One region of the Pseudomonas sp. DP-17 genome, then DNA from elsewhere that is predicted to be linked to it. Evidence: predicted binding sites of a transcription regulator. Region 1 holds the regulator's gene; each other region holds the start of a gene.
The links. Region 1 encodes sigma-54, which starts transcription at its own class of promoters, with help from an activator protein. Its sites were predicted from a motif close to ANTGGCATNNANNTTGCTNT; they were not measured.

Region 1 (3,266 bases):
CGTCGGCGATGGCCTCCGCCAGCGAGCGGCTGTCGGTGGTCAGCGGGTGGCGGCGGCGAGTCTCGGAGAAGCGTTTGAGCAGCGTCTCATCATCGGCATCGAGGTACAGCACGTCGCACTGGATGTGCTTGTCGCGGGCTTCCTGCAGTAGTTCAGGGAAGCGCTGCAGCTGGCTGGGCAGGTTGCGCGCGTCGATGGAGACGGCGACCTGTGGGTGCAGCAGCTCGGTGTGCAGCAGTGCGCGCTGGGCCAGGTCCGGGAGAAGGCTGGCCGGCAGGTTGTCGATGCAGTAGAAGCCATTGTCCTCGAGCACGTTGAGCGCGGTGCTCTTGCCCGAGCCGGATCTGCCACTGATGATGATCAGGCGCATGATCAGTGCCCGTTGTTCTGGAAGTCCACGACGATCCGGTACAGGTCCTCGCCGTTGGCGGCGTGACGCAGGCGGTCGCGGACGTCGGCGCGGTCGAGCATGGAAGCGATCTGCCGCAGCAGTTCAAGGTGCTCTTCGGTGGCAGCTTCGGGCACCAGCAGCACGAACACCAGGTCGACTGGCGCGCCGTCGAGGGCGTCGAAGTCTACCGGATGGTCAAGGTGCAGGATGGCGCTGATGGGCGATTGGCAGCCTGTGAGGCGGCAGTGCGGAATGGCGATGCCATTGCCGAAGCCGGTGGAGCCCAGGCGTTCCCGGGCCACCAAGCTGTCGAAGATGTCTTGGGAATCGAAACCCGGCAGCTCGCGAGCCACCAGGTTGGCGATTTGTTCGAGGACACGTTTCTTGCTGCCGCCCGGCACGTTCACGAGGGAACGGCCGGGGGTCAGGATTTGCTCAAGTCGGATCATAGAGAGGGGTTAACGAACACCAACACCTTGCTGGCGCTCGAGGTATTTTTCCTTGTGCTTGATCAGTTGGCGGTCGAGCTTGTCGGTGAGCAGGTCGATGGCCGCGTACATGTCTTCATGTTCGGCGCAGGCCACCACTTCGCCCCCGGCGATGTGGAGGGTGGCTTCAATTTTCTGCTTCAGCTTCTCGACCTCCATGATGACCTGAACATTGGTGATCTTGTCGAAGTGGCGCTCCAGTCGGCCGAGTTTCTCGCCGACATAGTCGCGCAGGGCGTCGGTCACATCCAGTTGATGTCCACTGATGTTGACTTGCATACCGCTTTCTCCTTGTTGCCCGTGTGTAAGTGGCAGGTTATGGGGCCTGCCGCCGGAACACCTTGGCGTGGATCAACGTCACACCAGCCGCTTGCGCTCGCTCGAGGGAGAGATTCCTAGGGACTCCCGGTACTTGGCGACGGTACGACGTGCCACTTGAATGCCCTGTGCCTCCAGTAAACCAGCGATCTTGCTGTCACTCAATGGCTTTTTCGGACTTTCCGCCGCGACCAGTTTCTTGATGATGGCGCGGATCGCAGTGGACGAGCACTCACCGCCCTCGGAGGTGCTGACGTGGCTGGAGAAGAAGTATTTCAGCTCGAAGATGCCACGCGGGGTATGCATGAATTTCTGCGTGGTGACGCGGGAGATGGTCGACTCGTGCATGCCCACCGCCTCGGCGATGTCGTGCAGGACCAGCGGTTTCATCGCCTCTTCGCCGTATTCGAGGAAGCCGCGCTGGTGCTCGACGATCTGGGTCGCCACTTTCATCAGCGTCTCGTTGCGACTTTGCAGGCTCTTGATGAACCAGCGCGCCTCCTGCAACTGGTTGCGCATGAAGGTGTTGTCGGCACTGGAATCGGCGCGACGTACCAGGCCTGCGTACTGAGAATTTACGCGCAGGCGCGGCATTGCTTCCTGGTTCAGCTCCACCAGCCAGCGGTCGTTGTGCTTGCGCACGATGACATCCGGTACGACGTATTCGGCTTCGCCGGATTCGATCTGCGAGCCGGGGCGCGGATGCAGCGACTGGATCAGTTCGATGGTCTCGCGCAGCTCGTCTTCCTTGAGCTTCATTCGGCGCATCAGCTGGCTGTAGTCGCGGCTGCCGAGCAGGTCCAGGTGGTCGCTGACCAGACGGATGGCCTCGGCGAGCAGGCAGGTCTTGGTCGGCATCTGGCGCAGTTGCAGCAGCAGGCATTCGCGCAGGTTGCGCGCACCGACGCCGGCAGGTTCAAGCTGCTGCACTCGACGCAGCACGACTTCCACTTCATCCATCTCCACGCCCAGTTCCGGGTCGATGGAGGCGAGAATGTCTTCGAGGGATTCGTCGAGGTAGCCGTCATCGTTGATGCCGTCGATGATGCTCAGGGCGATCAGGCGGTCCGTATCGGACATGGGCGCCAGGTTGAGCTGCCACAGGAGATGGCTCTGCAGGCTTTCGCCAGCGGTGGTGCGGGCAGTGAAGTCCCACTCGTCATCATCATTGCTGGGCAGGCTGCTGGCGCTGGTCTGGTAGATGTCTTCCCAGGCGGTGTCGACCGGCAGCTCGTTGGGGATGCGTTCGGCCCACTGGTCTTCGTCGAGGCTGTCGGCGTTGGGCGTGGTGCTTTCCTGGAAGTTGTCCTGGGAGCTGCTGGCGCTGCCGTTGGCGCCCGACTCGGCGCCGTCGGCCATGGGGTCGCTGTTGTCGTAATCCTCGCCTTCTTCCTGGCGCTCCAGCATGGGGTTGGACTCCAGGGCTTCCTGGATTTCCTGTTGGAGGTCCAGCGTCGAGAGCTGGAGCAGTCGGATGGCCTGTTGCAGCTGCGGAGTCATCGTCAGCTGCTGGCCCATCTTGAGGACTAGCGATGGTTTCATGGCTGGAACTAGGCACCTTGTTCGCTGGCGCAAAACGCGCCATATCCACGACTACGGACGCCGGGGCGCCGCGAGGAAGCAAATTATATGCCTGAGTTTGGACGCTTTGCCTAGGGGCTGTCGACCTTTCGTTACAACCCGGTTGCGGCAGGGAAAGGCAGGCAGCCGGCCAGGCCGCGGAGCGGCCCACAAGCCGCGCCACGCGTGGACGAAAGTGATGGCTGCCGCGCCCAGGCAGGGCGCGGTCCAGGGCCTTACAGGCGGAACTCGTGGCCCAGATAGACTTCCTTCACCAGGTCGTTGGCGAGGATGCTCTCGGCGCTGCCTTCGGCGATCAGCTGACCGTCGTTGACGATGTACGCCGTTTCGCAGATGTCCAGGGTCTCCCGGACGTTGTGGTCGGTGATCAGGACACCGATGCCCTTGGCCTTGAGATGATGGATGATCTGCTTGATATCGCCCACCGAGATCGGGTCTACGCCGGCGAAAGGCTCGTCCAGCAGGATGAATTTCGGCGAACTGGCGAG
Region 2 (3,266 bases), on a different contig from region 1:
CCCACCTGGCGCCTGGAAGACCTGCCCGTGCCGGGGCTGGGCCTGCCGCTGATTGCCAAGCCGCGCGACGGCCGCAATTGCGAAGGGCTGATGCAGGTGCGCGACGAGGATTTCCTGCACTACGTGCGCAAGCGCTTCTCTGGTCGCGACTACATCGTGCAGCCGCTGCTGCCGGGCGATGTCTGTGTGGTCGACGTGGTGCGCCAGCAGAGCACTGGCGACTGGGCAGCGATGGCTCGCCAGGAGTTGGTGCGAACCCCCACCGGAGCGGGGCTGACCGTGCGCATGCTGGCCGACCCGCATTTGGTCGCGATGGCCGGTCGGGTAGCCGAGGTGCTCGGTGTCAACGGTTGCATCAACATGGAATTCCTGGTGCAGGACGGCGAGGCGCTGCTCATGGACGTCAATCCGCGCTTCTCCGGCGGGATCGCCTTCAGCCACCTGTCGGGCTACGACATGGTCGCCAACCACCTGCGCTGCTTCCGCGAGGCGTCGCTGGATGCTCCGCTGCTGCCGGCACCGAGCATCCATGCGCGGCGGCTGGTGGAGGTGACGACTCACAGCGGACTGCCGGCGAGCGTAGGAGCGGACTCTGTCCGCGATGCCCCGACGCCGCTGCAGCGCTGAGCCGGAATTACCTTGCGGGAGTGGCGGTCGCCCTCTGTTGGCTCGAAGCCCGCCGCGCGGGCGATCGCGGACGGAGTCCGCTCCTGCGTGGATGGACAGGCTGGCGCCGGCCTGTAGGAGCGCGCCATGCGCACAAGCGCGGGCATGGCCCGTTCCTGCGCGACGCAGTGGGCATCAGAAGATGCTGCTCACCTCGCCTGACGCCGTCACCTTCGCCTCGATGATCTTCTGGCTGCGCAGATTCTTCACGCGGATCACCTCGTCCTGCTTGCCGTTGGCCATTGCCTCGCCGACGGCGCTGGCCTGGATGCCGTCCTGGCTGGCGACGATCTTCACCTGCTGCCCGCGGCGCACCAGCATTGCGCCATCAAGCAGCGCCGGGGTCAGCGGCTGGTCGGCGCGGATGCGGCGGCGGGCGGTCTTGCCCGTCACTTCGGCGATATCGGTGAAGTAACCCCGCGAGCTCTTGCCGAGCTCCACCGGCGCGAGCTTGAGCTGCGCCGCGTCCAGCGTCTGGCCGCGCTCGATCTCGCCGCTGGCGACCACGGTCGGCAGGGACACCGTGGGTTGGCTGGTGAAGCTCACCGGCCAGCCGGGTTGCCCCGCGCAGGAAGCTTCGAAACGGCGCCGTGCGGTAACCGCGGCGGGAGTTTCCAGCGAGCGCAACTGCGGGCCGCCTGGGCAGGCGGCGAGCTTGCCCAGGCTGTTGGGCAGGTTGTTGTCAACGGTGAACGTCATGCCTTTCCACCCGGCCTTGCGCGCGGCTTCTTTCAGCTCGGAGGCGACCTGCTGCTGCGCGGCGGCGTCGAGTTGCGCACGTGCATCCTTGGCTTGCGCCAGGGTGGGAAGCAGCAGGAGGAAGCAGGCGGAAAGGGTTTTTCCGCATCCTGCGGCGTAGCGTGTCGAAAGCGGAAAAGCCGCGTTGCACACGCTAGTCGTTCCTGCGCGTAAAGCCTTGTAGATCAAAGACATGAAGCGGCCTTCAGGGGTCGGCATGCTTTGTGCTCTGTCGCCTCGCACGCCGAAAAGTGAGAGTGGGTTGCGGAAATGAGTATACGGTTTGACGAGACCCTGGGTATCCACGAGAGAGCCCTCTCGCTGCACATGCAGCGCAGCGAAATCCTCGCCTCCAACCTGGCCAACGAAGACACCCCCGGCTTCAAGGCGCGGGACATCGACTTTGCCGCCGAGATGCAGCGCCAGGACACCTCCAGCGTCCTGTTGGCCAGCACCAGCGCCGCGCGCCCGGACCTGAAGTACCGCATCCCCAACCAGCCTTCCCAGGACGGCAACAGCGTGGAGCTGGCCACCGAGCAGGCGGAGTTCTCGCGCAACGCGATGGATTTCCAGACCAGCCTCACCTTCCTGACCCTGAAGTTCCGCGGCCTCAAGCAGGCCATCGAAGGACGCTGACGCCATGGCATTCGATTCCATCTACCGCATCGCCGGCTCGTCGATGAACGCGCAGACCGTGCGCCTGAATACCGTGGCCAGCAACCTGGCCAACGCCGATTCCGCCGCCAACAGCCCGGACGCCGTGTACCAGGCGCGCAAGCCGATGTTCGCCGCCGTCTACGAGAACGACCAGCTCACCCGCGGCGCCGGCATGGGCGGCGCCCACGTGCAGGTGCTCGACGTGGTGACCTCCGGCCGTTCGCCGCAGCGCCGCTACGAGCCGGGCAGCCCGCTGGCCGATGCCACCGGCTACGTCTACTACCCCGACGTCAACGAGATCGAGGAGATGACCGACATGATGTCCGCCACCCGCAGCTTCGAGACCGGCGTGGAAGTGCTCAATCGTGTGAAAAGCATGCAGTCCAGCCTGCTGAAACTGGGAGACGCCTGATGAGCACGGTGAACAACGACACCAACGGCACGAGCACCAACGGCACCGCTTCGGATGCGCCCCGGCAGGCGGTCAACCTGGGCGAGCTGACCGACATGGAGAACAGCTTCATCACCCTGCTGGTCGCCCAGGTGCAATACCAGGACCCGACCAAGCCGGTGGACAGCACCGAGTTCATCAACCAGTACTCGGCCATGGCGCAGGTCAAGAGCATGCAGAACATGACCACCCTGCAGCAGAACAACCTGGTGCTGATGGACAACCTGCAGACCCTCACGGCCGCAGGCCTGGTCGGCCAGGAAGTGAAGGTCAGCGCCGACAGCCTGCAACTGGACGGCGACAAGGTCGGCGGGCAGATCACCCTGGAGCACGCTTCGGCCACCACCGTGCTGCAGCTCACCGACGCCAACGGCGTGCGCACCGACATCGCCCTCGGCCCGCAGGAGGCCGGCGCCGTGCCCTTCACCGTGGACCCGCAGGCGCTGGGCCTCAAGCCCGGCAAGTACAGCCTGGCGGTGAAGACCGAGAGCGGCGAGACGCCGGGCGTCGAGGTTTCCGGCCGGGTGCTCAACGTCCGCGTCAGCGCCGACGGCCCGGTGCTGGAAGTCGAAGGCGCAGGTTCGGTGCCCTTCTACAAGATCGTCGAATTCAGTCAGGGCCAGGCCGCCTGAGCGCCTGTTCCCCCCTCCTAGGATGAGCTAACGCCATGAGCTTCAACATCGCCCTGACCGGCCTGAACGCCGTCACCCAGCAGCTGGACACCATCAGCAACAACATCGCCAACTCCGGCACA
Region 3 (3,266 bases), on a different contig from region 1:
GTTCGTGCAGGCCCTTGAGGTGCTTTTTGGCCAGCAGCACATCGGCTGCCAGCCCGGTCTGCGATGACATCGCCACCAGTTGCGCGCGGATCGCCAGGTCGACCTGCCCCATGGCCTTCCAGTCCTTGCGCTGCAACGCCACGCCCAGTCTTTCGTACAACTGGAGCAGGCGCTGGCGGTCATCCACGGGCGGCACTCACGCCCTCCCAGCCTTCGCGCAGGATGCCCAGCAGGCGCACCACTTCGTCGATGCCGGCGACATCCAGCGAGATGCTCACGTCGGAAATCCGGTAGATGCAGTAGTCGTACAGGCGCGCCAGGCCCTGCACGGTCTCGCCGCCGCCCTCGTAGTCAAGCGCGCCGTTGAGGCCATTGAGAATGTTCAGGCACTTCTCCAGGGAGCGGCCCTTCTGCTGGTAGCGCTTGTGCTCGATGTGCCCGCGAGCGCGGGCCAGTTCGTCGAGCAGGCCGTCGAACAGCACCAGCACCAGTTCGTAGGGCGAGGACGAAGCGGCCCTGGATTCCAGGTCGATCATCCGGTAGCTGTCGTAGCTTTCGTTCATGCCGTAGGCGGTCATCCGAACATCCCGCTGGTCTGGTCCATCGACTGCATGGTCTGCATCATCGAGGTGTATTGCTTGAGGTAGCGTGCGTAGTAGGTGTCGTACTGCTTCTGCAGGTTGTCGTAGTCGTCGTTGACCCGTTTCAGGCTGCTGTTGAGCGACTCCTTGCGGTTCTTCAGCACGCCGTTGACGCTGCTGGTGTAGAGCGACAGCGCCTTGTCGGTGCTGTCGAGCAGGTTGCCCTTGCCCATGAACAGCTTGTCCAACCCTTCCGGGTCGGCGGCGATGGCCTTGTCGAAGCGCGTCGCGTCCAGGGTCAGCTTGCCGTTGCGGTCGGCACTGATGCCGAAGCTGATCAGGTTGGCGCCACCGAAAGTGGTACGCAGCATCTGATTGAGGCTGTTCTCGATGGCCCGCACGCTGGAGTCGCCGGCCAGGGCACCACGGGCGTTGCCGCTCTGGTCGCCCGATGCGGTCAGGCTGTCGATCTGGCTGGCCAGGGCGTTGAACGCATCGATGAAGGTCTGCACCTTCTTCCTGGTTTCGCCCTGGTCCTGGGAGATGGTCATGGAGATCGGCTGCTCGCCGGACTTCTGCGCCTGGGTGAAGGTGACGCTGACGCCATCGATGATGTTGTCGAAGGTGTTGCTGGCGTTGGTCAGCAGCATGCCGCTCTCGCCGCCCAGGCGGACGCGGGCATCCTGCGCCCTGGACAACTCCTGCGGATTGCCGATGGCGTTCTCGAAGGCGCTGTTGGCGCCGTCGGTGCCGCTCAGCGACAGGCTGATAGCGTTGGCCGCGCCGGATTTCTCCGCGCCCAGCACCAGCGAGACCTGGCCGTTGCTGCGCACCAGAGTGGCTTTCACGCCGGTATTGTCGGTGGCCTTGTTGATCGCCGCGGCCAGCTCGTCCATGGAGTTGGCGCCATCGCCATCGGTGTCGACCTTGCTCAGGTCGATGTCGAAGGACTTGCCGTTCTGGGTCAGGGTCAGGGTGCCCTGGGTGTCGATGTCGCCGGCCTGCAGGCCAGTGAAGGACAGCTGATGGCTGGTGGCGAGCTGCTCGACGAAGAAGTCGTAGCGGCCAGCCACGGCGCTCTTGCCGACGGTTGCGGTCAGGTAGCCGTCCTTGCTCAGCTTGGCGCTGTTGATCAGCATGCTGGTATTGCTGCCGGTGGTGCCCTGCAGCCCCTTCACCGCGGTGGAGAAGGTCTTGAGCGCAGTTTCCAGCGAGGTCACGGCGGTCAGCTGCGCCTGGTACGAGGCCTTGTTGCGGTCGGCCTTGTTCAGCCCGCTCTGCACATCGTACGTCGCCAGTTGCTGGGCCATCTGCTTGACGTAATCGGAATCTATGGTCGCCATCTGAATCCACCTCTCTGCTGCCGGAAGAGCAATTACGATGCCAATGCCGGAGACCCCGTATTGCGGGGCTTTTCGGGTTTTCCAGGGAGAAGTCGAACTTCCGCCCGGCGTGCTTTGGCGCGCAGCGGGAAGCGGTGTTTCCGCCTGCCGACCACGCACCCTGATGCAGGGAAAAGGCGACCGTGGGGAGGGATTGGTTAAGGGATTTCGGCGGGGTGATTTACCGGTGCGGCCGAAGCGCTTCTTGCAGGAGCGCGCCGGCATGCTCCTGCAAGCGTCTCGGCAGAGGGCAGGAATTTGCGTAGGAGCGGACTCCGTCCGCGATAGCTCCGCATCGCGCCGGAAACCATCGCGGACAGAGTCCGCTCCTAGGAATCAGGCGAGGTCTCAGTACAGCTGACGCGAATACACCGGCTGCTCGCGCGGATCGCCCATGAGCTGGCTGAGGATGTCGTGGTGCATCGCCAGCAGCTTGCCGTTGCGCTCGTTGAGGCGCTTGCACTGGGCGGTGAGCTGGCCCAGCTGCAGCCACTCCTGCTGGAGCTCCTCGCGGCGCGGCGGCTTGTAGTTGGACAGCAGCGTGCGCATGCCGTCGGCGTCCATCGGCAGCTGGAAGGCACGCAGCACGCGGCTGCGGCGCTGGGCGCGGGCGGCGACGACGTCGAGCAGAGCCTGGATGTCCGGGTTCAGCGCCTCGATCTGCGCGCTGTCCCGCGCCAGCAGGTAGCGATAAAGCTCCTGCAGGCGGTCGCGCAGTGCCAGGCAATCGCGGCCATCCTGCTGGATGTCCTGCTCGATCACCTGCAGCAGCCGCGCGCGCTGGGTCATGCGTCGCTGCCGCGATGGTAGGAGAGGATGCTGGTGGCAAGCACAGTGGTGTCATTGCCCAGCTCGCCGTTCATCAGCGCGCGGCGGATTTCGGCGACGCGGCTCTGGTCCACGTCGGGCATGGCGCGCAGGGTTTCCTGCATCTCGTCCAGGCGCAGCGAATCGCTGACCGGCACGCTCGCGCCGGTCTCCGCCACCGGGGCAACGCGCTCGCTGCGCGCGCTCTTGGCGGACTCGCTGGTGGCCAGCGCGACACTGGTCAGTTGCCGGGTGATTTCCATGGTGAATATCCGAATGTTTTTGGGCCTTTCCCTCAGAGGGCGACCACCTCGCAGGAAAACTTAAATGCCGATGTTCGCGCAGCGGACGGCGCATAACCGCAGGCGGTGATTCGCCCTACGCCCTGGCGCGCCACCAGGACTGTGCGGCGAGGCCATCCTGGATTTTCTGCTCCTGCTGCGCAAGCTGCGCCTGCCATTGGCCGACCTTGGCCTCGATGACCTGTGCCAGCACC

Region 2: flgB (flagellar basal body rod protein FlgB) is a predicted target of sigma-54. The motif match lies at 1,616-1,635, and genes of this name have one in related genera.
Region 3: fliD (flagellar filament capping protein FliD) is a predicted target of sigma-54. The motif match lies at 1,950-1,969, and genes of this name have one in related genera.

Annotation. Positions count from the first base shown of each region.
Region 1 is NZ_JAKSXG010000016.1:85,558-88,823, reverse strand. Features, by position in the region: gene rapZ (RNase adapter RapZ) at 1-370, opposite strand, end outside; gene ptsN (PTS IIA-like nitrogen regulatory protein PtsN) at 373-840, opposite strand; gene raiA (ribosome-associated translation inhibitor RaiA) at 850-1,158, opposite strand; gene MJ122_RS25660 (RNA polymerase factor sigma-54) at 1,237-2,739, opposite strand; gene lptB (LPS export ABC transporter ATP-binding protein) at 2,994-3,266, opposite strand, start outside.
Region 2 is NZ_JAKSXG010000009.1:150,617-153,882, forward strand. Features, by position in the region: gene MJ122_RS15175 (ATP-grasp domain-containing protein) at 1-627, shown strand, start outside; gene flgA (flagellar basal body P-ring formation chaperone FlgA) at 802-1,365, opposite strand; gene flgB (flagellar basal body rod protein FlgB) at 1,675-2,040, shown strand; gene flgC (flagellar basal body rod protein FlgC) at 2,045-2,473, shown strand; gene MJ122_RS15195 (flagellar hook capping FlgD N-terminal domain-containing protein) at 2,473-3,144, shown strand; gene flgE (flagellar hook protein FlgE) at 3,180-3,266, shown strand, end outside.
Region 3 is NZ_JAKSXG010000009.1:133,664-136,929, reverse strand. Features, by position in the region: gene MJ122_RS15100 (hypothetical protein) at 1-196, opposite strand, end outside; gene fliS (flagellar export chaperone FliS) at 180-578, opposite strand; gene fliD (flagellar filament capping protein FliD) at 575-1,924, opposite strand; gene MJ122_RS15085 (flagellar protein FlgN) at 2,312-2,752, opposite strand; gene flgM (flagellar biosynthesis anti-sigma factor FlgM) at 2,749-3,033, opposite strand; gene MJ122_RS15075 (flagellar FliJ family protein) at 3,149-3,266, opposite strand, start outside.